DNA from 4 places in the Mesorhizobium sp. C264A genome. Region 3 is predicted to be linked to each of the others. Evidence: predicted binding sites of a transcription regulator. Region 3 holds the regulator's gene; each other region holds the start of a gene.
The links. Region 3 encodes PhoB, which activates phosphate uptake and scavenging genes when phosphate is short. Its sites were predicted from a motif close to TGTCATNNANCTGTCAT; they were not measured.

Region 1 (7,609 bases), on a different contig from region 3:
CGTCTTGCCGGCGCCGTTGGGACCGATGATGGCGCGCATCTCGCCCTTGTCGAGCACCAGCGACAGATTGTTGATGGCGCGGAAACCGTCGAAGGAGACCGAGACGCCGTCGAGATAGAGGATGGTGTTGGACTTCGACATCGCTCTATTCCGCCGGCTGCGGTTCAGGCCCGGACGCGGACCAGGCACCGGGCGTTGTTGCTGCGCTGCGCACGATCTTCGATGGCGGCGGGGCATCAGGGTCTGTGCCCGCTTCCTCTGCAATCGCTGCAGCCCGCATCGCCCGAGCGTTACCGCGCCAGGAATCCCACATGCCGACGATGCCCTTGGGCAGGAACAGGGTTACGGCGACGAACAGGCCGCCGAGCGCAAACAGCCAGAACTCCGGCAGCAGGCCGGTGAACCAGGATTTGCCGGCATTGACCAGCAGCGCGCCGACGATCGGGCCGACAATGGTGCCGCGCCCACCGACGGCTGCCCAGATCACGACTTCGATGGAATTGGACGGCTCGAATTCGCCGGGATTGATGATACCGACCTGCGGCACATAGAGCGCGCCGGCGATGCCGGCCATGACAGCCGAGACGGTGAAGGCAAACAGCTTCACGTTCTCCGCCCGCCAGCCGAGGAAGCGGGTGCGGCTCTCGGCGTCGCGCACCGCCATTAGCAGCTTGCCGTATTTGGAGCCGACGATCGCCCAGGTGATGAAGACGGCGAGCGCGAGTATGATGGCGCTGGCGGCAAACAGGGCCGAGCGGGTGGCGTCGGCCTGCACGTTGAAGCCCAGAATATCCTTGAAATCGGTCAAGCCGTTGTTGCCGCCGAAACCCATGTCGTTGCGGAAGAAGGCGAGCAGCAGCGCGTAGGTCATCGCCTGGGTGATGATGGAGAGATAGACGCCGGTGACGCGGCTGCGGAAGGCGAACCAGCCGAAGACGAAGGCGAGCAGGCCGGGCACCGCCAGCACCATGATGGCGGCGAACCAGAAGTGGTCGAAACCGGTCCAGAACCAGGGCAATTCCTTGTAGTTCAGGAACACCATGAAATCGGGCAGGATCGGATTGCCGTAAACGCCGCGCGAGCCGATCTGGCGCATGAGGTACATGCCCATCGCATAGCCGCCGAGGGCGAAGAAGGCGCCATGGCCGAGCGAGAGGATGCCGCAATAGCCCCAGACGAGATCGAGCGCCAAGGCAAGCAATGCATAGCAGAGGTACTTGCCCGTCAACGCGACGATGTAGGACGGAATATAGAACGCGCTTTGCGGCGACACTGCGAGGTTGAGCAGCGGCACGATAATGGCGGCCGTCAGCAGGATGAAAATAGTGATGGCGATGCGACGGTCGGCACCCGCGGCGAAGAAGCGTCCCGTGATCATGTTTCCACCGCCCTGCCCTTGAGCGCGAACAGGCCGCGCGGGCGCTTCTGGATGAACAGGATGATCAGCACCAGCACGACGATCTTGCCGAGCACCGCGCCAGCATAGGGTTCGAGAACCTTGTTGACGATGCCGAGCGAGAAGGCGCCGACCAGCGTGCCCCAGAGATTGCCGACGCCGCCGAAGACCACGACCATGAAGCTGTCGATGATGTAGCCGCGGCCGAGATTGGGCGAGACATTGTCGATCTGGCTGAGCGCGACGCCGGCAATGCCGGCAATGCCGGAGCCGAGCGCAAAGGTCAGCGCATCGACCCAAGGCGTCCTGATGCCCATCGAGGCGGCCATGCGGCGGTTGGCGGTGACGGCGCGCATCTGAAGGCCCCAGGGCGTGCGCTTCATAACAAAGAGCAGCACGCCGAAGACGGTGAGCGCGAAGACCAGGATCCAGAGGCGGTTCCAGGTGACGGCGAGTTGGCCGACATCGAACGATCCCGACATCCAGGAGGGGTTGCCGACCTCCTGGTTGGTCGGTCCGAAGATCGAGCGCACCGCCTGCTGCAGGACAAGCGAGACGCCCCAGGTTGCGAGCAGCGTTTCCAGCGGCCGGCCGTAGAGGAAACGGATGACGCCGCGCTCGATGATCAGGCCGACGGAAGCGGCAACCAGGAAGGCGAGCGGCAGCGCGATCACCAGCGACCAGTCGAACAGGCCGGGGAATGAGGTTCGGATCACCTGCTGGACGACGAAGGTGGTGTAGGCGCCGAGCATCACCATCTCGCCATGCGCCATGTTGATGACGCCCATGACGCCGAAGGTGATGGCGAGGCCGATGGCGGCCAGCAGCAGCACCGAGCCAAGCGAGATGCCGTACCATATGTTCTGGCCGGCATCCCACAGCGCCAGGCTCGAATTGATGCTGGCGATTGCCGCCGTCGCGGCATCCTTGACCGCGCCTTGCGCATTGGCCTCGACCGCGGTGAGCAGCGAGACCGCGTCGCGGTCGCCGCGCGCGCCGATCAGGGCAATGGCGGCAAGCTTGTCGGCCTCCGGCTTGTCGGAGACCAGCACCGATGCCGCGCGCGCCTGTTCGAACAATGCCTTGACCTTGGCGTCGGTCTCGGCGGCGATGGCTGCATCGAGCGGCTCGATATTGGCGGCATCGGGGGTCTTGAACATGGTGTCGGCGGCGGCGATGCGGACAGAAGGATCTTTCGCGCGCAACGTCAGCGTTCCCAGTGCATCTCGGATGACACGACGCAGCGTGTTGTTGACCTTGATCTTCGTGATGTCGGCCTTGGGGGCGTCGCCGGCTTTCTCGCCACTCAGCGGGTCGAGCAGCGTGACGCTGTCGGCGGCCTCACTGCCGACGAAGACGGCTGAATCGGCTTTACGGATGTAAAGGTTGCCTTCGGCGAGCGCTGCAAGCGGCCGCTCGACCAGCGGATCGCCGGTGGCGGCAAGTTCGCGCACGACGGCCTCAGTGGCGGCAAAGCCCGTGCCCGTGGCGAATTTGGCGACGATGGCGCGCAGATCGGCTTCGGCTGCGTTCGACGGCAATAGGCTTGCCACCAGGAACACCAGCATGAGGCCGAGAGTGCGCAACAGGATCATCCGTTCAGATACTCTTCTGTGGGGAAATTCCGCGTCCGGGCGGGCTGAAGCGCCCGGACGCTTGGCGGTACCGATCGTGGACGCGTCCACGATCGGTCGGTCCCGGGAGGGATCAGTTCGTGCCCTTGCCGCCGCATTTGCCGGTGGCAACGTTGAAGTTGCCGCAGGACAGAGGCGCGCGCCAATCCGAAATCAGGTCCTTGGAATCGGGCAGATAGTCGGACCATTCGTCGCCCATCACGAGGCCGGGCGTCTGCGACACGGTCTCGAACTGGCCGTCGGCCTGGATCTCGCCGATCAGCACCGGCTTGGTGATGTGATGGTTCGGCATCATGGTCGAATAGCCGCCGGTGAGGTTCGGCACGGACACGCCGACCATGGCGTCGATGACCTTGTCGGGATCGGTGGTGCCGGCCTTTTCGACCGCCTTCACCCACATGTTGAAGCCGATATAGTGAGCTTCCATCGGGTCGTTGGTGGTGCGCTTGTCATTCTTGATGAACTTGTGCCAGTCGGCGATGAACTTCTTGTTTTCGGGTGTGTCGACGCTCTCGAAATAGTTCCAGGCAGCGAGATGGCCGACCAGCGGCGCGGTATCGAGACCGGCCAGTTCTTCCTCACCGACCGAAAAGGCCATGACCGGGATGTCCTCGGCCTTGATGCCCTGGTTGCCGAGTTCCTTGTAGAACGGAACGTTGGCGTCGCCATTGACGGTCGAGACGACGGCGGTCTTCTTGCCGGCCGAGCCGAATTTCTTGATTGCGGAGACTTCGGTCTGCCAGTCGGAGAAGCCGAACGGCGTGTAGTTGACCATGATGTCTTCGGCGGCGACGCCCTTGGCCTTCAGATAGGCCTCGAGGATTTTGTTGGTGGTTCGGGGATAGACGTAGTCGGTGCCTTCCAGCACCCAGCGCTTCACCGAGCCACCGTCCTCGCTCATGAGATAATCGACGGCAGGAATCGCCTGCTGGTTCGGGGCGGCGCCGGTGTAGAACACGTTGCGCTCGCTTTCCTCGCCCTCATACTGGACGGGGTAGAACAGGATGTTGTCGAGTTCCGAGAACACCGGCAACACCGATTTGCGCGACACCGAGGTCCAGCAGCCGAACACGGCGGCGACCTTGTCCTTCGAGATCAGCTCGCGCGCCTTTTCGGCAAAGAGCGGCCAGTTGGAGGCCGGATCGACAACGACCGCCTCGAGCTTCTTGCCGAGCAGACCGCCCTTGGCATTCTGCTCTTCGATGAGCATCAGCATGGCGTCTTTCAGCGTCGTCTCCGAAATCGCCATGGTCCCCGACAGCGAATGCAGAATGCCGACCTTGATCGTGTCTTCGGCGGCCTGGGCCGGAGACGACATCGACAGGCCGGCGGCGACCACGCCGGCCGAAAACATTTTTGTTATTGTGGAGAAATTACCCCTCATACCGAAGACTCCCAAGCTGTTTGATTGCACCGCGATAATGCAATGCAACTGCCGTGCCAAACGCAAAGGCGCCGCTCACGAAGATGGAATAGCCGAGCGTTATCAGCCGGTTGGTATATTAGCCTCGAGAAAACAGTGGTAGCCGGCGAAAATTGATTGAGGCAAATTTGCGCAGCGCACATGGCTTTTGCCTAATTTTTGCCCAATTGAGACAAATGCCTAGTTTTTGATCTCCGGCCGTGTGTTCCGGGCTAACAATGTTGCGGTACCGCGCAAAAATAGGGCAAGCTCGCCCTTCAAAAGAGTGACGTCATGACATCTCGCACCTCATGCATTTCCGGCATCCTGCTGCTGATGGCAACGAGCGGCGCCGCGCGCGCCGATTTCAGCGAGGGCAAGCTTCCGGACGGCACCTATCATTGCGAGGTCTATTTGCTCGGCGCCTTCCTCAACCTCGGCGACATCACTATCAAGGGCAATGTCTATAGTGGTCCGGTGACATTCGGCACCGCGACGCAAGGCTACAACTATCAGATGAATGCCAATGGCGAGATCACCTGGCTCGGGCCGCTGGGCGGCTATACCACCGGTGGCAACTCCGTCTCCATGACACAGGCAACACTGGACGGCGAGACCGCCCCGTCATTCGACATCATTCTGAAGCAGCCCGACGGCGCCTTCACCGCCTCGACCTGCACCAAGGGCTGAGCGATGCGTAGTGCCGCGCCCAGTTGCGGCAAAACCTTCCTCTTATGTCATGTGAATGTTGCCTAGGCAGACTAGGGCAACGGTGCGCCGTAACATCCACCCTGAGAGGCAGACACCATGGCCAATGCACCGTCTTCATCCTCCCCCGTCATCCGCGAAATCATTGCCGAGCGCGTCTCGCGCCGGTCTCTTTTGAAAGGCAGCCTCGCCTCCGGCGCGCTGATTGCCGGCGGCAGCTTTGTCGGCTCCTTGTTTGCCGGCGAAACGCATGCCGCCACAGCGCAGTCGACGCTCGGCTTTCCCGAGCTGAAACGGGTCTACGGCAAGACCCATGCCGCCGCCGAAGGCTATGAGACGACCATCGTCGCGCGCTGGGGCGACCCGCTTGCAGCCGGCCTCGCCGAATTCGACGGCAACAAGGTCGCGGCGGAGGAACAGGAAAAGCGCTTCGGCTACAATTGCGACTACATCGCCTTCATGCCGCTGCCCAAGGGCACGGTGAATTCCGATCATGGCCTGCTCTGCGTCAACAACGAATACATCTCGCCCAATGTGATGTTTCCGGGGATGACCGAGGGCGATGCCGGCAAGACGATGACCAGGGAACAGGTCGATCTCGGCATGGCCGCGATGGGCCATTCGATCGTCGAGGTGCAATTGAAGGACGGCAAGTGGGCAAGCGTGGCGGACAGCCCGCTCAACCGCCGCATCACCGCCAACACCGAAATGACCGTTTCCGGACCGGTTGCCGGCCATGCGCTGATGAAGACCTCGGCCGACGCGACTGGCACCAAAGTCCTCGGCACCAGCTACAACTGCAGCGGCGGTTTCACCCCCTGGGGTACGGTGCTGACCTGCGAGGAAGGCGTGTCCGACATTTTCGGCGGCGACCCGAAAAAGGCGCCGACTGCCGACCTGCTCGACCGTTACGGCTTCGACGGCTCCGACATCTATGGCCGCGGCCGCTTCCATGACCGCTTCAACCTCGACAAGGAACCGAACGAGGCCAACCGCTTCGACTGGGTGGTCGAGATCGACCCTTACGATCCTCAGTCCAAGCCGGTGAAGCGCACGGCACTTGGCCGCATGTCGCATGAGGCCTCGACCGTGGTCCTCAACAAGGACGGCCGCGTTGTCGTCTATATGGGTGACGACGACTATTTCGAATATATGTACCGCTTCGTCTCGGCCAAGGCCTATGACATGGCCAACCCGGCCTCCGGCGCCGATCTGCTCGACGATGGCGTGCTGTCGGTCGCCCGCTTCGATGCCGATGGCTCGATGACGTGGCTGCCGTTGGTGCACGGCCAGGGCAAGCTTACCGTCGAGAACGGTTTTGCCGACCAGGCCGAGGTGCTGTTGAAGACGCGGTTTGCGGCAGATGCGCTCGGCGCCACGCCGATGGACCGGCCCGAGGACATCGAGACCAATCCGGTGACCGGCCGCGTCTATGCGGTGATGACCAAGAACAAGAAGCGCGACCAGTCAAAGGTCAATCCGGCCAACACGCGGCCGGAAAATCTCTGGGGCCATATTGTCGAACTGATCCCGCCCGGCGGCCGCGGCGCGGATGCCGACCACACGGCGGAAAAGTATGCCTGGGACCTGTTCGTGCTCTGCGGCAACCCGAAAGATGCCAAGGTCGGCGCCACTTTTCATCCGGATACGTCGGACAATGGTTGGTTCGTCTGCCCCGACAACATCACCTTCGACCCGGCGGGGCGGCTGTGGGTGGCGACGGACGGCGCCAATGATTTCGACCTGCCGGACGGCGTCTATGGCGTCGACACCGAAGGTGCGGCGCGCGGCCTGCCGAAGCTGCTGTTCACCTGCCCGCATGGAGCGGAAGCGACCGGCCCATGCTTCACGCCGGACGGCACGACTTTGTTCCTGTCGGTGCAGCACCCTGCGGAAGATGCAGAGACGCTCGACAAGGCGCAGACGCTGTGGCCCGACTTCAGGGATGGCCAGCTGCCGCGACCGTCCGTCGTCGCCATCCGCCGCAAGGACGGACAGCCGGTCGGCGCATAGTGAGTCCTAGGGAAAAGGGCGGAACGCGCCATGCGCGTTCCGCGTAGCGATCCGGGAGGACGGCTCAGATCGTCTTGGCCGACATTTGCGAAGCGATGTATTCGGCCTGGCGGATAGCCAGCGACACGATCGTCAGCGTCGGATTTTCAGCCGCACCGGTGGTGAACTGGCTGCCGTCCGACACGAACAGGTTTTTGATGTCGTGCGCTTGGCCGTGCTTGTTGACGACGCCGTCTTCCGCCTTTTCGCTCATCCGGTTTGTGCCGAGATTGTGGGTTGAGGGATAGGGCGGCGTCGGGAAGGAGCGCGTCGCGCCGACCGCATCGTAAAGCGCTGTGGCCTGCTTGTAGGCATGATTCCGCATCGCCGTGTCGTTGGGATGATCATCGAAATGCACGTCGGCGATCGGCATGCCGTGCGCGTCCTTCTCGTCCTTGTGCAGCGTGACGCGGTTTT
Region 2 (7,609 bases), 870 kb from region 3:
AGCAGCGGCTGATGGATGATCTGGTGACCGCCGGCGTCAAGGGCATCATGGTCTCGGCCGTCGATCCCAAGACCTCGACCGACGGTCTGAACAAGATAGCGTCGGAAACGGCGCTGTTCACCACCGACTCCGATGCCCCGCAGACCAAGCGTGTTGCCTATATCGGCTCGTCCAATGTCGACGCCGGCAAGCAGGCGGCCGAGATCGCCAAGAAAGCGATGCCGGACGGCGGCAAGTGCCTCGGCTTCGTCGGCCTGCTCGGCGCCGACAATGCCAAGGAACGCATCCAGGGCATGAAGGACGGCCTCGCCGGCAGCAAGATCGAACTGGTGGACGTGCGCGGCGACGACATCGACCAGGCGCGCGCCAAGAAGAATGTCGAGGACGCGCTGGTCGCCAGCCCCGACATCACCTGCATGGTCGGCTTCTATTCCTACAACACGCCGCGCATCTATGAAGCGCTGCGCGACGCCGGCAAGCTCGGCTCGATCACCGTCGTCGGCTTCGATGACGATCCGATCACGTTGGGCGGCGTCAAGGAAGGCACCGTGGCGGCCACCGTCGTGCAGCAGCCCTTCGAATGGGCCTATCAGGGCATGAAGCTGATGGCCGCCTATCTCAAGGGCGACAAATCAGGCATTCCGGAAGGCGGCCTGATCATCATCCCGACCAAGATCATCGGTAAGGACGATGTCGACACCTATGCCGCCAATCTGAAGGCGATGTCCGGAAACTGAGACCACGAGCAGTTGCGCCGGCTCAGGGTTCGCCTTGAGCCGGCGATCGTGTTGACGGGTCGGCCAAGGCCCGTCAGTCTGTAGCCCACCGGCTGCTGGCAAGCCTGATCAAATATGGCGTGATGAATTATTCCGACCCATCTATCGTCGCAACCACCCCGTTCCTCGGCCTCGAGAACGTGCGCAAGACCTATCCGGGCGTGGTGGCGCTGGACGGCTTTTCCATGGAGGTCAGGCCGGGCGAGGTGATCGGCCTGGTCGGCGAAAACGGCGCCGGCAAATCGACCTTGATGAAGATCCTCGGCGGCGTCACCAGGCCGGACAGCGGCGCCATCACCGTCGACGGCGTTGCGCATGACGGGCTCACCGTCGAAGGCAGCCTGGGGTCGGGCATCGCCTTCGTCCACCAGGAACTCAATCTCTTCGAAAACCTCGATGTTGCCGCCAATATCTTCTTCGGCCGCGAGCCGTTGCGCGGCGGGCCGCTGAGATTGGTCGACCGCGCCAAGCTGCGCGAAATGGTGGCGCCACTGCTGAAGCGCGTCGGCGCCAATTTCTCCGCCGATACGCCGGTTGCCTCGCTGTCGCTGGCGCAGCAGCAGATGGTCGAGATCGCCAAGGCACTGTCGATCAAGGCGCGGCTGGTGATCCTCGACGAGCCGACGTCGAGCCTGCCGCTCGCCGAAACCGACAAGCTGCTCGACGTCATCAAGGCGCTGAAGGCCGATGGCATCAGCGTCATCTTCATTTCGCACCGGCTGCATGAGGTCGAGCGCGTCGCCGACCGCGTCGTGGTGCTGCGCGACGGCATGCTGGCTGGCACCTTGCCGAAGAGCGCCATCAACCACGACCAGATGGTCAAGCTGATGATCGGCCGCATGCTGAAGGAGCGCGAGAAGGCCTCCGAGGCGGCTCGGGCGCCGGGCGCCACTGCGCTCTCGGCCAAAGCCATCCGCACCCCCGCCTACCCTGCCCGGCCGGTCGACCTCGACATCAGGCGCGGTGAAATCCTCGGCCTCGCCGGCCTTGTCGGCTCCGGCCGCACCGAACTGGCGCGGGTGTTCTTCGGCATAGACAGCACGCTTGGCGGTGGGCTCGAACTCGACGGCAAGCCGCTTGTGCTGGGTTCGGCGGCCGATGCGGTCGCGCATGGCATTTTTCTGGTTCCGGAAGACCGCAAGCTGACCGGCATTTTGCTTGACCTGTCGATCGCGCAGAACATCTCGCTGCCCAACCTGCCGGCGCATGCGAAGCGTCGACTGGTGTCGGCAAGCGCCGAGACCGCCACCGCCGAGAAGCAGAAGAGCAATCTCGGCATCAAGGCGCCGTCGGTGCAGACGCGAACCGGCACGCTGTCGGGCGGCAACCAGCAGAAGGTGGTGCTGGGCAAATGGCTGGCGATGAACCCGAAGGTGATGATCCTCGATGAGCCTACGCGCGGCATCGATATCGGCGCCAAGGCCGAGATTTACGGGCTGATGCGAGCCTTGGCCGATGCCGGCGTGGCCGTGCTGATGATCTCCAGCGACATGGAAGAGGTGATCGGCGTGTCCGACCGCATCGCCGTCATGCATGAGGGCCAGATCTCGGGCATTCTCGACAAAGAACAATTCAGCCAGGAAAACGTGCTGTTGCTGGCGGTCGGCAAGCCGGCAAACTAGCGGGCTTCAGGCGATTGCCGGTCCGGCGCATTGGGGAGAAGACGATGAGCAAAAAAGATCTCGGCCTGCTGATCCTGATCCTGGTGGTCGGCGCCGTGGTGACCGCCATCAACCCGCGCTTTCTTTTGCCGATCAACCTCGCCAACACCTCGAACCTGATCGGCCTGTTCGGGATCCTCGCCATCGGCCAGGCCTTCGTCATCATTACCGGCGGCATCGAATTGTCGGTGGGATCGCTGGTGGCGCTGCTCGGCACGCTATTCATCGATTTCATCGCCGTGCGCGACATGCCATGGCCGCTGGCGCTGCCGCTGATCCTGGTGCTGGGCGGCATCATCGGACTGGCGCATGGCTGGCTGATCACAAGGCTGAAATTGCAGCCCTTCGTGGTGACGCTGTGCGGCCTTTTGATCTATCGCGGGGTCGCCCGTTTCTATACCGCCGACGGCACCGCCGGCTTCGCCTTCGGCCAGAATTTTCCCGAGCTCGAATTCCTCACTGCGGGCCGCAGCTATGGCGTGCCCAACAGCTTCATCGCACTGATCGTCATTTCGATCGTCATGTGGGTGGTGCTGCACCGCTCGGTGTTCGGACGCTACCTCTATGCCATCGGCAAGAACGAAGAGGCGGCGAAATATTCAGGAATTCGCACCGGCCGTGTCGTCATGGCCGCCTACGTCATCTGCGGCGTGCTGACGGCGCTGTCGGCGATCTATTTCGCCATGTACACGCGCTCGATCTCGCCGGCCAGCCACGGCCAGTTCTACGAACTCTACGCCATTGCCGCCGCCGTTCTCGGCGGCTTCTCGCTGCGCGGCGGCGAAGGCTCGCTGGTCGGCGTCATCCTGGGCACCGTGCTGCTGCAGGAGTTGCAGAACCTGGTCAATCTGCTCGGCATTCCGTCCTCGCTCAACTTCGCGGTGATGGGCGGCGTGATCCTGATCGGCGTGCTGGTCGACCAGCAATGGGGCGTGTTCCGCGCAAGGCGGCTGATGCTCGATGCCAGCCGCAAGACTGTCGCGGCCGAGTAGCGCTACATCACGCCAGATATATCCGAGAAGGCCATCGCCTTGCGCAGCACCTCGGCGAAGCGTTCTCCGGCGGCTTCGCGCCGGCCGCCATTGTCGATCGAGGTGACGCCGGAGCCGGACAAAGCGATATTGGCGCTGCGGGCGAGCCGAGCCAGCACTTCGCCGCGCGATTCGCGGCCGCGCTGGGCGAGACGCTCGGCGAGGATTTCCGGCGAGGCGGTGATCTCGACGACAGCCAGATTGGCATAGCGCTCCCGCAGCACCGGGATGACTGCGCGCGAGACATTGGCCACCGCGACATGGCCATTGGCGATGGACCAGTCGACATCGGCCGGAATGCCGTAGCGCAGGCCGTGCGCCTCCCAGGAAATGGCGAAAGCGCCGTCGGCCTGGGCCTCGGCAAAGGCGGCGTCGGCCAGCGTGTCGTGATCCTCGCTTGCGGCGTCGCTCGGCCTGGTGATGACCCGGCGGACGAACTCCAGCCTCGTCTCGTCGGCAAACAAGGTGCGGGCATAGCCGATTACCGTATCCTTGCCGGCGCCGCTCGGGCCGACGACGGCGACAAACACGCCGTTGCGGAGCGGAAAGGCCTCGCTGGTCAGTTCGCGCTCGATCGACGCCGAGACCATCAGGCGACCCGCCGCCCTTGGCGCCAGACGGTGCGCACGACCGGCACATGGTCGTCGACGCGCACCCGCACGAGGTCGGCGCGGCGGCCCTGTTCGATGACGCCGCGGTCGTTGAGGCCGATGGCCTCGGCCGGGTTCTTCGACACCATCGCGACCGCCTGGGGCAAGGAGATGCCCTCGACGACGTCGCCGAGGAAGAAGGCCGACTGGATCAGGCTGAAAGGGATATAGTCGGACGACAATATGTCGAGCAGGCCGTCGCCGGCCAGCGTGCGGGCCGAGACATTGCCCGAATGCGAGGAGCCGCGCATGACGTTGGGCGCGCCCATCAGCACGCCGAGCCCGGCATCCTTCGAGGCCTTGGCGGCTTCCAGCGTGGTCGGGAATTCCGCGACGCGCACGCCCTGCTCGATCGCCTCGTCGACATGGCCTGATGTGGCGTCGTCATGGCTCGCCAGCACAATGCCCCGCTCGTTGCAGGCGGCTGATATCGCCACCCGGTTCGGTCCCGAATTCTTCGCTGATTCCGACATCCGCTTTTCGCAGAACAATTGGAAGTCGCGATCGGTCAACTTCAGCTTGCGCTGATAGTAATAGGCGTAGGTCTCGAGATTGACGAACTGGCGCTGTCCCGGCGCATGGTCCATCAGCGACGCCAGTTTGACCCGCTCGTCGCCATCGAAATTGGCGAAAGCCCGCAAACAATCCGGCGCCGAGACCTCGCAGCGCAGATGCAGGAAATGGTCCGCCCGCAACCGGTCCTTCGCGACGCTGTCCTCGATCGCGTCGGCCAACTTGCGGATATCGTCGGAGGTAAGGTCGGCGTCCTCGTCCATGCCGACACGCAAAGCGTCGAGCACGGTGGTGATGCCGGCGGTGGCCACCTGCGCGTCATGGGCAAGGACGGCGGCGATCGGGTTCCAGCGCACTTTCGGGCGCGGCGCATAGTGGCCTTCGAGATGGTCAGTGTGCAGCTCGACCAGGCCGGGAATGATGTAGTCGCCGCCCATGTCCTCGCCGCCCATGCTCCCGCCGGTGTGGCCGGTGCCGGCGTCGACGCCGGAGATAAAACCGTCGCGCAGCACGAGCGACCCTTCGACGATCTCGTCGGCAAGCACGATGCGGGCGTTGTGGAGAACAGTTTCGGCGGTCATTCAGGCAGTCCTTGCTTACTCGGACGAATTGCGGTCAGGCGGTTTTTCGGGCAGCGCGGCGGCCGAGCGCATGATGCGAAAGCACCATGAACGGAGCGCCCGGTTCGGTTTCGACGAACAGCGTCAGCGCATCCACCAGCACCGGCTGCTGCAGCACATCGGCGAACAGGCTGTCAATTGCCGCGCGCAGACGTTGGCTTTCCTGCGGCCCGGCCCGGCCGGACAGTGTCATGTGGAAGCGAAAGGTCTCAAACACATAGGGATAGCCCCACTGGCAGAGATTGCGGAACTCGGCCGGCTTCAGCGAATCCAGGCTGCGCCGCTCGATCTCGGCCTCGGTGAGCGGCGCGCGAAAACGGTCGAAGCTAAGCACGACATAATCGGCGAAACGGTTGAGCGGCGGCAGCGGGCCTTCCGGCACCAAAGCGAAGAAACCATCGATCTGGCTGACGACCAGGCGCGGGATGGTGACCGTCGGCGTTGCTTCGGCAAAGGCGTCCAGCGCCGCGCGCAACGAGCTTTCGGTTTCGTTGGCGGCCAACCGGAAGGGCGCTTTCAGCGTCGCATGAAAACCGTAGCGCCGCGCCGATGCGGTGTGAAAGGCGACTTCGGCCGCCGACAGCTCGCCCACCGCCTCGACCGGCCTGGTGGCGGCGCCAAAGGGGTCGCGGCCCAGCCAGTTGGCGGCGATCCGCGCCAACGGCTCGTCCTGCCTTGGGGTGAAATAGATGGCGTAGCGCATCGAAAATCCTCCTTAAAGCGCGCCGAAACCGAACCGATGGCGCGACGCGCTTTAAGTCTTTAATTTGCTGCATGTCGTCATCCCAAAAAAGCTGCGCACTTTTGGGCGACATGCACTGGCCCGCTGCCATAGGTGATTTCCATGACGGATTGACGAAGCTTATGCGGGTTTTCGAAGGCAAATCGACCCCATGGATCGTTAGCCGACGATTTTTTCCTGCTTGACCAACAGCTTCCGCCGCAAGTGAAGGCCGATCAGGCCTTCATCAGCCATTCGTGCTCGGGCGCGTTGTGGAACTTCCACGTCCGCTTCGGCCCGGCCATGACGTTGAGGTAATAGAGGTCGTAGCCGTGGCAGGCGGCGCAGGGGTGATAGCCCTTGGGCACCAGCACAACATCGCCGTCCTCGATCGCCATGGCTTCGTCCAGCTCGCGGGCGCCGGTCTTGTCGGCGTCGGTGTAGACGCGCTGGAAGGCAAAACCCTGTGGCGGGTTGAGGCGGTGGTAGTAGGTTTCCTCAAGATAGGATTCGGCGGGCAGATTGTCCTGGTCGTGCTTGTGCGGCGGGTAGCTCGATGTGTGGCCGCCGGGCGTGATGACCTCGACCACCAGCAGCGAGTCGGCCGGCTTACCCTCGGGCAATATGTTGGTGACGTAGCGCGTGTTGGTGCCTTTGCCCCGAGTCTCCTGGCCGAGGTCGTGGGGTGCGATGACGCGAACGGGCAAGCCGCCGCCCAGGCCCGGCGCCGAGCAGACCGCGAGCTCGAGATCGGTGTCGGCGGTGACCGACCAATCCGACCCCTCAGGAATATAGACCGACCACGGCTTGCCCTCGAAGGGCGACATGCGCTCGCCGAGCAGGCCAAGTTCCCGGCCGCCGGCCTTGGCCGTGCCCTTGCCGGTGACGAACACCAGGCAGACTTCGCGACCGCCCGTCTTACCCGAGGCGTTTTCGCCGGGCTTCAAACGGTGCAGGTCGAAGCCGACATAGGTCCAGCCGGCGCTGTTGGGCGTGACATGCGCGACGCGGCCATGGCCCTTGTCGGCTTTGACGAGCAGTTTCGACATGTTTTGTCTCTCCTATCGCATGTCTTCGAGGTCGGCCTCTCAACTTCGTCATCCTAGGGCGAAGCAGGAGCGAAGCTCCGTCGCGAAGACCCTAGGATGACGAAGCGAGGGACATTCCGGCCAATCACCGACGTAGGCGATACGCCAGGTGTCGAGTGTCCGACCCGCAAGCCCTTCCGAGCCACGGCCGTTCATTCCTTCGGTTCGGCGTCCGCCTTCGCTTCGCCGGTCTTCGGTCGATCAGGCGTAGCCTTGCTCTCCTCCACCGGCTTGTAAAGATAGAAGAACTGCCAGACGGCGTAGGCGGCAAAGCCGAGCGCAATGATGCCCCAGAACGGGGTGCCGGAGGCGAATTCTATTCCGGCCCAGATCACGCAGACGGCGACGACGGCAACGCGCCGCCACAGCGGCCGGAAGAACGGGTGCTCGTAATCCTTCATCGGACCGGCTTACGCATTGGGAAAGCCTTGCGTCTCGACCGTGTAGCCGGCCGCCGTCATCACCCGCATCAGCTCCTTGTAACCCACTTGGGCCATCTTCAGCGGCGGGTTCTTTTTCGGGTCCTGCTCGGCCTCGACGACGAACCAG
Region 3 (7,609 bases):
CGTCGCCGCCAATCTGACGGCCAATCCGTTCGAGGCGATGACGACCATCACCGTCAAGATTGTCAACCAGCTGACCGGCGATCTCGAGTTCAACTCGCCGCAGACGCTGGTCGCCTTCGCGCTCGGCCTGACGCTGTTCGCGCTGACGCTGGTGATGAACATCGTCGCCCTCTACATCGTGCGCAAGTACCGGGAGCAGTACGAATGACCGACATCCCCCTGGACACGATGGCGGGTGCCGTCGCGCGTCCGCGCCGCGACATCGGGCTGAAGGCGCGCTATGCCGCCGAACGCCGGTTCCGCATCTATGGCGTGATTGCGATCTCGGTGGGCCTGGCGTTCCTGGCCATCATGCTGATCACCATCGTCTCGAAAGGCTACACCGCCTTCTGGCAGACGACCGTGACGCTGCCGGTGACCTTCGACGAGAAGGTGATCGATCCCTCCGGCAAGCGCGCCACCGACCCTACCGTGCTGATCAAGGCGAACTATCCCAAGCTCGCCGAAAACGCGCTGGTGGCCAAGCTCGGCATCGATCCGGCCAACAAGCCGATGATGCTGAAGCTCAAGGGCTTCCTGTCGGAAGGCGCCCGCGTCCAGCTGCGCGACATCGTCTCCGCCGATCCGTCGGTGATCGGCAGGACGCGTGACGTCGACATCCTGGCTGCCGCGAACCTCGACTCGGCCTTCAAGGGTCAGATCGACCTCGGCGTCGATGAAGCGCGCCGCAAGGTGTCCAACCAGCAGATCGACTGGATGAACAAGCTTAAAGCCGACGGCGTGATGGCCGAGCATTTCAACACCGGCCTGTTCACCTATGGCGCCTCCAGCCGGCCCGAAACGTCGGGCATGGGCGTGGCGATCATCGGCTCGTTCTACATGATGGTGATCGTGCTGTTGCTGGCGCTGCCGATCGGCGTCGCCGCCTCGATCTATCTCGAGGAATTCGCCAAGAAGAACCGCTTCACCGACCTGATCGAGGTCAACATCAACAATCTCGCGGCGGTGCCGTCGATCGTCTTCGGCCTGCTCGGCCTTGCCGTGTTCATCAACTTCCTCGGCATGCCGCGCTCGGCTTCCTTCGTCGGCGGCCTGGTGCTGACGCTGATGACGCTGCCGACCATCGTCATCGCCACGCGCGCCGCCCTTGCCGCGGTGCCGCCGTCGATCCGCTCGGCGGCGCTCGGCCTCGGCGCCTCCAAGATGCAGATGGTGTTCCACCACATCCTGCCGCTTGCCGCTCCGGGCATCCTTACCGGCACCATCATCGGCCTGGCGCGTGCGCTCGGCGAGACAGCACCGCTGCTCTTGATCGGCATGGTCGCTTTCGTCGCCGATTATCCGACGACGCCTTTCGATCCGGCGACCGCGCTGCCGGTGCAGATCTATATGTGGGCAAACGAGGCTGAGCGCGCTTTTGTCGAGCGCATGTCCGGCGCCATCATCATCCTGCTCGTCTTCCTCATGGCCATGAACATCACCGCGATCGTGCTTCGGCGCCGGTTCGAGCGGCGCTGGTAGAAAAAAGGCAATTTGGTATGAACATCATGACCGAACAGTCCCTTGAAAATGCAGTGGGCGACAAAATGAACGCCAAGTCGAACGAAGTCATCAAGATGCGCGGCGACAAGGTCGGCGTCTTCTACGGCGAGAAGCAGGCGTTGTTCGACGTCAATCTCGACGTCCGCCAGAACCAGGTGACGGCGCTGATCGGCCCGTCCGGCTGCGGCAAGTCGACCTTCCTGCGCTGCCTCAACCGCATGAACGACACCATCGATTCGGCGCGGGTGACCGGCAAGATCACGCTCGATGAAGACGACATCTACGACAAGAACATCGATGTCGTCGAACTGCGCGCACGCGTCGGCATGGTGTTCCAGAAACCCAATCCGTTCCCGAAGTCGATCTACGAGAACGTCGCCTACGGCCCGCGCATCCATGGGCTGGCCAAGCGCAAGTCCGACATGGACCAGATCGTCGAGCAGAGCCTGAAGAAGGCGGCGATCTGGAACGAGGTCAAGGACCGCCTGCAGGAGCCCGGCACCGGCCTGTCCGGCGGCCAGCAGCAGCGCCTGTGCATCGCGCGCGCCATCGCCGTGTCGCCGGAAGTGATCCTGATGGATGAGCCCTGCTCGGCGCTTGATCCGATCGCCACCGCCCGTGTCGAGGAGCTGATCGACGAACTGCGCCAGAACTACACGATCGTCATCGTCACCCATTCGATGCAGCAGGCGGCGCGCGTGTCGCAGCGCACGGCGATGTTCCATCTCGGCTATCTCGTCGAGGAGGGCGCAACCGACAAGATGTTCACCAACCCCGACGACAAGCGCACCCAAGATTACATTACCGGCCGCTTCGGCTGAACCTTCCGGCGGGTGAATTTCAGGCACGAGGACCAAGATCATGGGTGAACATACCGTCGCCTCCTTCGATGAAGAGCTCGGGCAGATCAGCAAGCTGATCCGCGACATGGGCGATCTGGCAGGCTCGATGGTCAGCGGCTCGACCAGGGCGCTGCTCAATTCGGACAATGCGCTGGCACAGCGTGTCGTTTCCGACGACGCCATCATGGATGCGCGCCAGCGCGAACTGGACGACCGCGCCATCACGCTGATCGCCAAGCGCCAGCCGATGGCCAACGATCTGCGCGCCGTGGTCGGCTCGATCCGCATGGCCGGCGACCTCGAGCGCATCGGCGATCTCGCCAAGAACATCGCCAAACGCGTCGGCACCGTGGGCTTGAGCGTCACGCCGCGCGACCTCTCGCACTCCATCGATGCCATGGCGCAACTGGTGCTGATCCAGGTGCAAGGCGTCGTCGAGGAATATGCCGCCACCGATGCGGCAGCTCTTGCAAAACTCAGGAATGACGACGAGCGCATCGACGTCAAATACACGTCCGTGTTTCGTGAGCTCTTGACCTACATGATGGAAGACCCTCGCAACATCACCGCCTGCACGCATCTCTTGTTCTGCGCCAAGAATCTTGAGCGCATCGGCGATCATGTCACCAACATCGCCGAAAATGCGTATTATGTGCTGACCGGCCAGCAATTGCCCGCCAATCGTCCGAAGCAGGACGAGACGGCGATGGCCACGCCGGCCTGATGAGGGTGAACTGCCTATGATCGCGCCACGCATCATGGTCGTGGAGGACGAGGAGCCACTAGGCGTGCTCCTCCGCTACAACCTCGAATCCGAAGGCTATCAGGTCGAGGTGGTGACACGCGGCGACGAGGCCGAGATCCGCCTGCAGGAAAACGTGCCCGATCTCCTGGTGCTCGACTGGATGGTGCCGGCTGTTTCCGGCATCGAGCTCTGCCGGCGGCTTAGAGTGCGGCCCGAAACCGAGCGGCTGCCGATCATCATGCTGACCGCGCGCGGTGAGGAAAGCGACCGCGTGCGCGGCCTGTCCACCGGTGCCGACGACTATCTGGTCAAGCCATTCTCGACGCCGGAGTTCATGGCGCGCGTGAAAGCGCTGCTGCGCCGCGCCAAGCCGGAAGTGCTGTCGAGCGTGCTCAAGGTCGGCGACATCGTGCTCGATCGAGAATCGCACCGGGTCTACCGCAAGAAGAGCGAGATCAGGCTCGGACCGACCGAGTTCCGGCTGCTCGAATTCATGATGCGCCATCCCGGCCGCGTGTTCTCGCGCAGCCAACTGCTCGACAATGTCTGGGGCGAGACGATCTATATAGACGAGCGAACCGTCGACGTGCATGTCGGGCGGCTGCGCAAGGCCGTCAACAACGGCCGCATGCCGGATGTCATCCGTACCATTCGCGGCGCCGGCTACGCTATTAGGGAAGACTAGGATGCTGCGCGTCGCGCCGTTGCCGGCCATTCAGGCGACATGCTTGCCGGATTTCGCCTGAATGCCCGGCGCGAAAATCTCCTGGTCGACGAAGCCGAGCGCGCGCATGGCGCAGCCTTCGCGGATCAGCGGCAGCTCGTTGGGCTCGGTGTCGAAGGAGATCGATTTCGAGTGCTGGCCGCCGGCGGTCTGGGCGATCGCTTCGCGCAATGCCGGTTCGATCAGGTCGAAGGCGGCGGCGCTGACGCCGACCATGGCGACGGGTGCCGGATCGATCAGAGCAAACAGGCTGCCGAGGCCGAAGCCGAGCGCCTCACCGGCCCTGCGATAGGCTTCGCGCTCCGGGCCATCGGTTTCGCGGGCGCGCGCGGCGAGTGCGCGCATATCAGCGTCGCCGATATCGACCGGCTCGGCATCCTCGCCCATCATTTTGGCGCTGCGCCAGATGGCGTAGTTTCCGGCATAGGCCTCGACGCAGCCGCGCCGCCCGCAGCGGCAGAGCGCGCCGCCCGGACGGTGGATCATGTGGCCGAACTCGCCGCCCGAGGAATGGGTGCCGGTGAACAGTTCGCCTTTCAGCACCAGTCCCATGCCGATGCCGTGCGACAAGAGGATGGCGATAAAGTTGTCGCGGTAGCGCTCGGGCTGGCGCCATTGCAGCGCCACCGCCATCATATTGCAGTCGTTCTCCATGGTGGCCGGAATGCCGAATTCCACTTCCAACATGTCGGCGAAGGCAATGTCGGTCAGTGGCGTGATTGGCGACCACAGCATGGCGCGCGCCTGCGAATCGGTGATGCCCTGGATGCCCATGGCAATGCGGGCGATGCTCTGGACATCGAGGTCGGGATCCTCAAGCCGCCGCCGGACGATTGCTACGCATTCGCCAATCAGCTCGTCGCGCGGCTTGGTCAGCGTGTCCAGCCGGCGCTGTTCCTCGGCGACGACGTGGCCGGCATAGTCGATGACGGTGACGGACAGGAAATTGAGCGACAGCACGACGGTCATCACCGCCGCCGCTTCCGGGTTGAGGCCAAGGCCGACCTGCGGCCGGCCGCGTTTCAGTGCGCCTGTCTCGCCAGGTTTGCCTTCAATCAGGACGCCTTCTTGAATCAGATCAGACGAGATTGCCGATATGGTCGAGTGGCTGAGGCCGGTGGTCGCCGCAATCTCGGTCCGCGACGGCTGGCCGGCCCGGCGCACGGCCGAAATCACCATGGCACGGTTGCGACGGCGCAGATCGTCGTGGCGGATTCCAACCGACATTTGTTTCCTCCCGGCCTCCTCGCGCCTCATGATAGTGAAGGCGTTCGACGGCACCAGCCAAATATTGGCAGACGCCGGCAGCCCTGTCATTGTTTATTGCGGACCTCGAAAAAATTCGGCAAGGCCATCAGAATCCATCAGAATCGATGTTGACAGCGCCTTATCATTGAACCAGTATTTTTTCGAGGCTCGAAAAAATAGGGCCTCTGTGTGCCGGCCCTCGGGCCAGTTTTGTCGCGCCGCACGCGGCGCAGGGAGGATTATGATGAACAGATTTGCAGCCGCCATGCTGGCGGGTGTCGCCATGTCGCTGGCGCTGATGTCGGTCGCGCAGGCGAAGGACAAGGTCATCGGCGTGTCGTGGTCGAACTTCCAGGAAGAGCGCTGGAAGACCGACGAGGCGGCGATGAAAACGGCGATCGAGGCTGCCGGCGACAAGTACATTTCGGCCGACGCGCAGTCCAATCCCGGCAAGCAGCTGACCGACGTCGAAAGCCTGATCTCGCAGGGCGCCAACTCGCTGATCATCCTGGCGCAGGACGCCTCGGCCATCGGCCCGGCGGTGCAGAAGGCGCTGGACGAAGGCATTCCGGTCGTCGGCTATGACCGCCTGATCGAGAACAAGGACGTCTTCTACCTGACCTTCGATAACAAGGAAGTCGGCCGCATGCAGGCCCGCGAAGTGTTCAAGGCGAAGCCCGAAGGCAACTATGTCTTCATCAAGGGCTCGGGCTCGGATCCGAATGCCGATTTCCTGTTCTCGGGCTCGATGGAAGTGCTCAAGGAAGCCATCGACTCGGGCAAGATCAAGAATGTCGGCGAGGCCTATACCGATGGCTGGCTGCCGGCCAATGCCCAGAAGAACATGGAACAGTTCCTGACCGCCAATGACAACAAGGTCGATGCCGTGGTTGCGGCCAATGACGGCACCGCCGGCGGCGTTGTCGCCGCGCTGACGGCGCAGGGCCTTGCCGGAACGGTTCCGGTCTCCGGCCAGGACGGCGACCATGCCGCTCTGAACCGCATCGCGCTCGGCACGCAGACGGTGTCGGTGTGGAAGGACGCGCGCGAACTCGGCAAGAACGCCGCCGAGATCGCCTCGCAGCTTGCCGATGGCAAGAAGACGGGCGACATTGCCGGCGCCAAGGACTTCACCACGCCTGGCGGCAACACCGTCAAGTCGCTGTTCCTGACCCCCGTCGCGATCACCAAGGACAACCTCAACGTCGTCATCGACGCCGGCTGGATCAAGAAGGACGAAGTCTGCACGGGCGTCGCCGCCGGCAGCGTCGCGGCTTGCAACTGATCTCGACGACTTGAAGAAATGAGGCGCCGCGGCTGTCAAGCCGCGGCGTTTTCTCTACGAGAATTGTGTGTTTCCGCCATCGGCGGCAAACTTCTAGGCTGTGGTCCGGCATCCGCGCCAGACGGCAAGCCGCTGGAGGACATCATGACCGACACGACCTCAAATCCGCAGGCCGATACGGCACGAGCGTCTGAACTCGGCGCGGTCGCCCGGTTCCTGAAAGCGACCGAGCTCGACACGCGCATGCTCGGCATGGTCGGCGCGCTGCTGGTCATCTGGGTCGGCATACATATCCTGTCGGGTGGGCTTTTCCTGACGCCGCGCAATCTTTGGAACCTGTCGGTGCAGACGTCCTCGGTCGCGATCATGGCGACCGGCATGGTATTGGTCATCGTGATGCGCAACATCGACCTTTCGGTGGGCTCCGTCGAAGGCGTGATCGGCATGATCATGGGCGTGGCACAGGCCGAATTCCTGATTCGCGTCATCGGCTTCCAGCTTGGAAACCCCTGGCTCTGGATCGTCGCGCTTGCCGCCGGCGTGGTGCTTGGTCTGCTGATCGGCGCGTTCCAGGGCTTCATCATCGCCTATATGCAGGTTCCGGCCTTTATCGTGACGCTTGGTGGCCTGCTGGTCTGGCGCGGCATGGCATGGCTCATCACCAGCGGGCGCACGGTCGCGCCACTCGACGCCACCTTCCAGCTGATGGGCGGCGGACCACGCGGCTCGATTGGCGCCGCTGCCAGCTGGATCGTCGGCATTGTCGCCTGCGCGGCGGTCGCCTTCGCGCTGCTCAACGGTCGCTCGCAGCGCAAGCGCTTCAGCTTTCCACTGCGCCCCGTCTGGGCCGAGACCTTGCTTGGCGTGGTCGCTTGCGCGGCCATCCTCGGCGCCGTGTGGATCGCCAATTCCTATCCATGGCCGATCGGCATCGTGCGCCAGTACGCACAGCAGAACGGCATCACCGTTCCCGAAGGCGGGCTGTTCATCGCGCATGGCATCGCCATACCGGTGCTGATGGCGGTGATTGTCGGCATCATCATGACGTTCATCACCAAGCGCACGCGTTTCGGCCGCTATGTCTTCGCCATCGGCGGCAATCCGGAGGCAGCGGAACTCGCCGGCATCAACACGCGCTGGGTGACCATGAAGGTGTTCATGATCATGGGTGTGCTGGCTGCAATCAGCGCGGCGATCTCGTCGGCCCGTCTCAATGCGTCAAC
Region 4 (7,609 bases), 330 kb from region 3:
GGTCGGCTCCGGCACATGCTTGATGACGAGGTCGAACAGCGGCGCCAGGCCCTGGTCCTTCGGGCCTTCCGGATTTTCCGAGACCCAGCCATCGCGGCCAGAACCGTAGAGGATCGGGAAGTCGAGCTGCTCGTCGGTCGCGTCAAGCGCTGCAAACAGGTCGAACACCTCGTTGACCACCTCGACGTGGCGGGCGTCCGGACGGTCGATCTTGTTGATGACGACGATCGGCTTCAGGCCGACCTTGAGCGCCTTGCCGACGACGAACTTGGTCTGCGGCATGGGGCCTTCGGCGGCGTCGACCAGCACGATCGCCGAATCCACCATCGACAGGATGCGCTCGACCTCACCGCCGAAATCGGCGTGGCCGGGTGTGTCGACGATGTTAATGCGGGTGTCCTTCCAGTCGACCGAGGTCGCCTTGGCCAGGATGGTGATGCCGCGTTCCTTTTCGAGGTCGTTGGAATCCATGGCGCGCTCGGCGACGCGCTGATTGTCGCGGAAGGAACCGGATTGCCGCAGCAATTGGTCGACGAGGGTGGTTTTTCCATGGTCGACGTGCGCGATGATCGCGATATTACGAATTTTCATTTTGTGGTCTCGGGAGCGTTGCAGGCAGCAGGCCAAAAGGCGCCGCCTCTTTCGGTTGCGCGGCTCATACAGGGTTTTTCGCAATTGCGAAAGAGGAGGCGCACCACCAAATACTCATCAAATCTTAAGCATCTCGGTGTGAGATGGTTTTGTTAACCAAGGCGGGAACCTTTCTGGGCCCGGGTAGTTCGAAATTCATGACCGACAAACTCAACCGATTTTGGCCCCTCATCGCTTCGGTCGCATTCGCTGCCGTGCTGGCGGCCAATGCCGCTCAATCGGCCGCCACGGTGAAGGAAGCCAATCCGGCTTCGTCGTCCGACCGGACGGCCGAGCAGATGTTTGCCGACGCCCCTGATGGCGTCGACCCCGTGGTCACCGGCCCGGTCAGCGCCTCTTTCAAGCAGAGGCAGCAGGTTGCAGGCTGCGACAGCGCGGTGTGGCCGAAGATTCCGACGGTTTGCTACCCGGACTGACAGTTGCCCATTCCAGGCATAGCGATCCTTCGCACCGGCCCAAAGGCTTACGCCGACCGCACCGGATCGAGCGTCACCTTGTAAAGCTCGATGTCGTCGCGATCCATCAGCCGCACGGTCAGCTGCTCTGTCGCCCCTGAAATGTCCACCAGGCCAAAGAACTGCAGGCCGGCCGAGGGTGGCAGGTTCTGGCCCTGTTCGGTGGTCGGCGCCTTGATGAATTTCAGCTCCGGGCCGAAGGTCATGTCGAAATCATTGGGACCGAAGGTACCGGCGTGGATCGGGCCCGAGACGAATTCCCAGAAAGGATTGAAATCCTGGAACCGCGCCTTGTCGGGGTTGTAATAGTGCGCCGCCGTGTAGTGGACATCGGCGGTCAACCAGACCGTGTTGGTGATGCCGGCAGTCTTGATGTAGCGCAACAGGTCGGCGATCTCGAGCTCGCGGCCTTTGGGCAGGCCATTGTCGCCATTGCTGATGGCTTCCGCGCCGACCTTCTTGGCGCCGTCGTCCCAGACGACGAGGCCGAGCGGCATGTCGGCGGCAATGATCTTCCAGGTCGCCCTGGAATTCGTCAGCTCGCGCTTCAGCCATTTCGTCTGCTGTTCGCCCAGCATGCGTGACTGCGGCGTCATGTCCTCCTGCATGTCGGGGCCGTTCGGGCCGCGATAGGAGCGCATGTCGAGGAAGAACACGTCGAGCAGCGGCCCATGCGCGATCTTGCGGTAGACGCGGCCGGGCTCGGACGGCTCGTAGCGGATCGTCGTCATCTCATGGAAGGCGCGCGCCGCACGCGCCGCGAGCACATGGATGGATTTTTCGGTGTAGCGGCTGTCGGCGCCGAGATTCTTCGAATCCGACCAGTTGTTCAGCACCTCGTGATCGTCCCACTGGTAGAAGGTCGGGCAGATGGCGCTCAAGGCCAGAACGTTTTTGTCCATCATGTTGTATTTCCACTGGTCGCGGTACTCATCCAGCGTCTCGGCCACCTTGCGCTTGCCGTCGATCAGGACGACGTTTTTCCACTTGCCGCCGCCAGGCAGGTCTACCTCGTCCTTCATGGCGCCATCGGCATAGATGGTGTCGCCGGAATGCAGGAAGAAATCCGGCGTGTGCCTGGCGATGGTGGCGTAGGTTTTCATGCCGGTCTCATCGATTCCCCAGCCCTGGCCGGCCGTGTCGCCCGACCAGGCGAATTTTATGTCGCGCTTCGAGGCGGGTGCTGTGCGGAAACGGCCGACGATCGGTTCGGAAACGGCGTTGATATCCGACAGGTCGGCGGCAGTCATCCGGTAGAAGATATCCTGGTCGGAGGCGAGGTCGGTAAGCAGGCGCTTGACCGTGAAGTCGCTGGCCGGCGAGGTATCGAGCGGCGCCAGCCGCGTCGCATTGGCGAAGTTTTCCGTCGACGACACTTCGAACATGACGCGCGAAGGCCGGTCGGTGCGCGTCCACACCATGCCGCTCGAGGCATCGACATCGCCGGACTGGACGCCATGGGTGAAGGCCGGGCGCTGGCTGGCGCGCGAATAATAGGGCAAAGCGAGCCCCGATGCGCCGAGCAGACCGGCGGCGCTGGCAGAGGTGACGAAAGCGCGGCGGGTCAACGAGATCTTGTTCATGGCTGTCTCCTGATGGCTTCGAACGGTGCCAGCAAGCTCCAGCTTCAATGTTTCAGCCACATCTCGGGAAGATGAAACTTTGATAACAACCGACAGGTGATCTCCGCCCTTGAGGGGGGAGATGTCGCCGAAGGCGACAGAAGGGGGTCGCCTCGCTTGGAGCGCCGACCTCCTATGCGCAAGAGGCTGAGTCCGGTCGCACGGACCCCCTCTGGCCGCTTCGCGGCCATCTCCCCCCTGAGGGGGGAGATTAGTACCGCGCCTTACGCCGCTTGCGGCTCCGGATCGAAAGCCGGCCTGCTCGTATTGATCAGCAGCGACAGACACGCAGCCACGATCGCCGTCATGCCGGCGATCAGGAAAGCCAGTTCGTAATTGCCCTGCAGTTCGCGCATGGTGCCGCCGAAGGCGGCGGCGGTGGCGGCGCCGACCTGGTGGCCGGCTACGATCCAGCCGAACACGATCGGGCCGCTGCGGTCACCGAAGGCCTCGTTGGCGAGCCTGAGCGTCGGCGGCACGGTGGCGATCCAGTCGAGACCGTAGAGCACGGCGAAGATGATCAGGCTGGTCGCCGAGAAGCCGGAATAGGGCAGATAGATCAGCGCCAGGCCGCGAATGCCGTAGTAGACGCCGAGCAGCTTGCGCGGGTCGAAACGGTCGGTGAGCCAGCCCGAGAGCGTCGTCCCGATCAGGTCGAAAATGCCCATTAGCGACAGCAGGCCCGCGGCCTGTACCTCGGGGATGCCCATGTCGCCGCAGAAAGAGATCAGATGCGTGCCGACCAGCCCGTTGGTGGTGAAGCCGCAGATGAAGAAGGTGGCGAACAGATACCAGAAGACGCGGGTGCCGGCAGCGCGGCGTAGCGTGTTCAGCGTATGCGCCAGGAAATTGCCTTGCGATGCCGGCGATACCGGCGGCACGTCATCGGTCCCGGCGCCATAGCGCACCATGCCGATCGAAGCGGGACGCTCCGGAACCAACAGCCAGACCAGCGGCAGAAGACAGGCGGTGGCGATCGAGACGGCGGTAGCGACGGGCTGCCAGCCGCCCGACTGGGCGAGCGATGCCAGCAGCGGCAGGAACACCAAGAGGCCGGTGGCGCTGGAGGCCGACATCAGCCCCATCACCAAGCCGCGATTGGTCTTGAACCAGCGGTTGACGATGGTGGCGCCGAGCACGGTGGCGACCGCGCCGGAGCCGATACCTGAAAACACGCCCCAGGTGAGGAACAGATGCCATGGCTCGGTCATCAGCAGGCTGAGCGCGGTCGAGCCCGACATGATCACAAGCGAGGCAAGCAGCGTGCGGCGCAAGCCGATACGCTCCATCAATGCGGCGGCAAACGGCCCGGTCAGGCCGTAAAGGAAGATGCCGATCGCGGCGGCAATCGAAACCGTATCGCGCCCCCAGCCGAAGCTTTTATCCAACGGCAGCATCATCACCGAGGGTGCGGAACGAAGCCCGGCCGCGATCAACAAGCAGAGGAAGATGACGCCAACCACGACGAAAGCGTAGCGCTGGCCAAAGGGACGGGATTGAGCTATCATGTTACTGACCGGTACGTTGCAGGGTGAGGACATGTATACGTACCGATCGGTAACACGTCAATCGAGTCATACCATGCCAACGGACAAAAATATTGAACTGACCATCAAGGACGGTCATGCAGCCGCACCGCCCAAGGCTGCCAAGAAAATCCTCGACGTGGCGTACGACCTGTTCTACCGCCGCGGCATCCGGGCGATCGGCGTCGACGAGATCGTCAAGCGCGCCGGCGTCACCAAGCCCAGCCTCTACCGCAGCTTTCCCTCCAAGGACGAGCTCGCCGCTTCCTATCTCAGGCAATATGACCGTGAGTATTGGGAGCGTTTCGACGAAGCCGTGGCTGCCCATCCCGGCGACCCGCGGGCACAGCTCAGGGCTTTCCTGACTCGCGTCGGCAAGCGCACGCAAAGGCCGGACTATCGCGGCTGCGGCATGACCAACGCGGCGGTGGAATATCCCGAACATGGCCATCCGGCGCGCGTCGTCAGCGAGGCCAACAAGCAGGAGTTGCGCCACCGCCTGCGCGCGATGGCCGCAGCGATGGGCGCTAAAGACCCTGACACGCTCGGCGACGGCCTGCTGCTGTTGATCGAAGGCGCCTATATCAGTGGCCAGCTCTTCGGCCTCGGAGGCCCGGCGGCAGCGGTCGCCCACAACGCCGACCTGCTGATCGAGGCGAGCTTGAAGAAATAACATTTCGAACGTTGGCGCCGCCCCTCACCTGCCGGCATCCTTTCCCGGAAATGGGGCGAGGAACGCTCTCATCACGATTTCGCCAATTGCCGGCGTTGCAAGGTTGTCGCCAGCGGCGCAGCCGGCCACTTTCTCCCGTTCAGGGGGAGAATTGCCCGGCAGGGCGATTTGGGCGGCGCCAACGTTGAGATTGGCACGCTAGGCCGGCCGCAGATTTGGCGATAGGCTGGGGCGAACTTCACGGGAGACGTCCGCATGCGAACCCTGCTGCTTGTTCCATTCGCCCTCGCCGCCCTATCCCAAACCGCCCATGCCGACGGCATATCCAGCGTCTACACCGACCTCGACTCGCAAAAGGACTGCGTCACCTATGCGCAGGCGCAGGAAGGCGACGGCGAATGGGCCGAACTCGCCTGCTCCGGCTATCGTGGCTATCCCGTGCTGATCGCCTATGACGACGCCCGTGAATCGCTGTTCTACGGATTTCCGCCCGGCGGCGACATGACCTCGGTCTGGGAGAGCTTTTCCGGCTTCAACTCGTCCGGCGCCAAGGTCGAGTGGCGCATCGAGACCAAGGGCGACGTTGCCGTTCCCTTTGCCGTCATCCACCGCCGCTCGATCAGCAATCCCGAGGACGAGAACAAGCCGACCGAAGTGCTGCTCGTCGCCAAGGTCGCCCAGATGGAAGCCCGCGACGGCTGCACCATCGGCCTCGTGCTGGCCACCGGCAACCCGCAGGCCAATGACCAGGCGCGCAAGTTGGCCGACGAAAAGGCGAAGAGTTTCGCCTGTGGCAAGGACAAGCACACCGTCATCGGCAACGTGCCGGCGTTTGGTCGGGTGGATAACTAGTCACGTGGGTGCAAGGCACCCCCCTCTGCCCTGCCGGGCATCTCCCCCTCAAGGGGGGAGATTGGCAGCTTCGCTGGCGGCGCTTTTCTTTCGGCGCTGAAAATTGACGAAAGCCGTTGCGACTCCCCCCTTGAGGGGGAGATGGCCGGCAGGCCAGAGGGGGGTGCCTCGCGCTGGCGTTTGCCGCTTACTTGAACGAGACGCAGGCCTCTCTCGGCGCTACTTTGCCGCCTTCGCCCGTGCGATCGCGTCGACGATCATCTTCTTGGCGTATTTGGAATCGTGCCAGCCTTCGATCTTGACCCATTTGCCGGGCTCGAGATCCTTGTAGTGCTCGAAGAAGTGCTGGACCTGGTCGCGGGTGATCTCGGGCAGCTGCGTGTATTCGGTGACGTTTTCGTAGCGCAGCGTCAGCTTCGGCGACGGCACGGCAATGACCTTCTCGTCCTGGCCGGCATTGTCTTCCATCACCAGCACGCCGATCGGTCGCACATTGATGACGCAGCCCGGCACCAGCGCGCGCGTGTTGCAGACCAGCACGTCGATCGGGTCGCCGTCGCCCGACAGCGTGTGCGGCACGAAACCGTAATTGCCGGGGTAGCGCATCGACGTATGCAGGAAACGGTCGACGAACAGCGTGCCGGCCTCCTTGTCCATCTCGTACTTGATCGGCTCGCCGCCGATCGGCACCTCGATGATGACGTTGATGTCCTCGGGCGGGTTCTTTCCGATGGCAATGGCTTCGATACGCATGCTTAAATCCCTCTCTCGATCTCCAAGATCGATAGCGGGCGGCGCGGCATGGTGCAATGCGGCGATTGGTGCGAAGCGCTAACGGAAGCGCACGGTTTATGATGATTTGTAACCGAGGCCGGTCATTCCCAGACGAAGGCGACCTTCTTGAGCGCCCTCTGCTCGAAAATCTCGACGCCTTCGGCGACGTCACGGCCACCCGCGCCGGCATAGAAGGAAAGTGCGTTCTGGTTGTCTTCCAGCGCCCACACCACCATTCCCTTCAGCCCGTGGTCGGCAAGCCGCGCCCGCGCCGCCTTGAACAGCCGGCTGCCGAGCCCGATGCCCTGATATTCCGGACGCAGGTAAAGTTCGTAGATTTCGCCCTGTTGCTTCAGCTCGCGGGCGCGGTTCTTGCCGATCGTGGCATAGCCGGCGATGGTGCCGCCGATCTCGACCACCAGAACGGTGGCGGCGCGGCGGATGGCGTTGGCCCACCAGTCGGCGCCGCGGCGGTTGATCATCGAGGTCAGCGAGCGATGCGGGATGATGCCGGAATAGGCGCCCTCCCAAGCCTGCTGGTGCACGTCCGCAATGGCGCCGGCGTCGCGCGGTTCGGCTTTCCTGATGTCGATGCTCAGCGTATTCATGATTTGTTAACCATAAACCCGCATCGGCCATTTGCAAGAGTCGAGGTCAGCCCGCCGACCGCTTTCTCACAGCCGATCGCGACACTGCTGACAATGGGCAAAGCCTGCCTGGAAAACGCACCCAGCCGGCGCGGTCAGGCGTCCGTCCGGGTAGCGCGTGCTGGCTTTTCAGATCTCGACGAGATGATCGTCCAGTTCATTGGCATCGCCCGACGTCACCGGGAAATGCTCGGCCAGCACCGCGCCGACCTGCCCGATCGCCTTGACGAAGCCGTCGGCGAGCCGGTCGTCACCGGCATGCTGCAGGAGATCGCGCACCACGCCGTCCCAGACATGCTGGCCGACCTTGCTGTCGATGCCCGAATCGGCGACCACTTCGGCATAACGCTCGGCGATCGACACGAAGACCAACACGCCGGTGCGCGCCGTGGTGCGGTGGACATTGCGG

Region 1: NKL04_RS09590 (PhoX family protein) is a predicted target of PhoB. The motif match lies at 5,168-5,184, and genes of this name have one in related genera.
Region 2: NKL04_RS23980 (DUF1045 domain-containing protein) is a predicted target of PhoB. The motif match lies at 6,096-6,112, and genes of this name have one in related genera.
Region 4: NKL04_RS26800 (alkaline phosphatase D family protein) is a predicted target of PhoB. The motif match lies at 2,761-2,777, and genes of this name have one in related genera.

Annotation. Positions count from the first base shown of each region.
Region 1 is NZ_JAMYVY010000001.1:1,934,871-1,942,479, forward strand. Features, by position in the region: gene urtD (urea ABC transporter ATP-binding protein UrtD) at 1-141, opposite strand, end outside; gene urtC (urea ABC transporter permease subunit UrtC) at 146-1,378, opposite strand; gene urtB (urea ABC transporter permease subunit UrtB) at 1,375-2,991, opposite strand; gene urtA (urea ABC transporter substrate-binding protein) at 3,104-4,414, opposite strand; gene NKL04_RS09585 (hypothetical protein) at 4,727-5,122, shown strand; gene NKL04_RS09590 (PhoX family protein) at 5,240-7,153, shown strand; gene NKL04_RS09595 (GMC family oxidoreductase) at 7,218-7,609, opposite strand, start outside.
Region 2 is NZ_JAMYVY010000002.1:1,034,126-1,041,734, forward strand. Features, by position in the region: gene NKL04_RS23955 (sugar-binding protein) at 1-737, shown strand, start outside; gene NKL04_RS23960 (sugar ABC transporter ATP-binding protein) at 860-2,398, shown strand; gene NKL04_RS23965 (ABC transporter permease) at 2,443-3,429, shown strand; gene phnN (phosphonate metabolism protein/1,5-bisphosphokinase (PRPP-forming) PhnN) at 3,432-4,061, opposite strand; gene NKL04_RS23975 (alpha-D-ribose 1-methylphosphonate 5-triphosphate diphosphatase) at 4,058-5,212, opposite strand; gene NKL04_RS23980 (DUF1045 domain-containing protein) at 5,247-5,954, opposite strand; gene iolB (5-deoxy-glucuronate isomerase) at 6,209-7,021, opposite strand; gene NKL04_RS23990 (hypothetical protein) at 7,213-7,461, opposite strand; partial or broken gene iolE (myo-inosose-2 dehydratase) at 7,471-7,609, opposite strand, start outside.
Region 3 is NZ_JAMYVY010000002.1:1,907,532-1,915,140, forward strand. Features, by position in the region: gene pstC (phosphate ABC transporter permease subunit PstC) at 1-208, shown strand, start outside; gene pstA (phosphate ABC transporter permease PstA) at 205-1,521, shown strand; gene pstB (phosphate ABC transporter ATP-binding protein PstB) at 1,539-2,363, shown strand; gene phoU (phosphate signaling complex protein PhoU) at 2,404-3,108, shown strand; gene phoB (phosphate regulon transcriptional regulator PhoB) at 3,125-3,814, shown strand; gene NKL04_RS28415 (ROK family protein) at 3,845-5,080, opposite strand; gene xylF (D-xylose ABC transporter substrate-binding protein) at 5,346-6,386, shown strand; gene NKL04_RS28425 (sugar ABC transporter permease) at 6,531-7,609, shown strand, end outside.
Region 4 is NZ_JAMYVY010000002.1:1,580,798-1,588,406, reverse strand. Features, by position in the region: gene typA (translational GTPase TypA) at 1-591, opposite strand, end outside; gene NKL04_RS26805 (hypothetical protein) at 789-1,067, shown strand; gene NKL04_RS26800 (alkaline phosphatase D family protein) at 1,115-2,689, opposite strand; gene NKL04_RS26795 (MFS transporter) at 2,953-4,236, opposite strand; gene NKL04_RS26790 (TetR/AcrR family transcriptional regulator) at 4,310-4,927, shown strand; gene NKL04_RS26785 (hypothetical protein) at 5,183-5,779, shown strand; gene ppa (inorganic diphosphatase) at 5,999-6,532, opposite strand; gene NKL04_RS26775 (GNAT family N-acetyltransferase) at 6,655-7,161, opposite strand; gene NKL04_RS26770 (TPM domain-containing protein) at 7,330-7,609, opposite strand, start outside.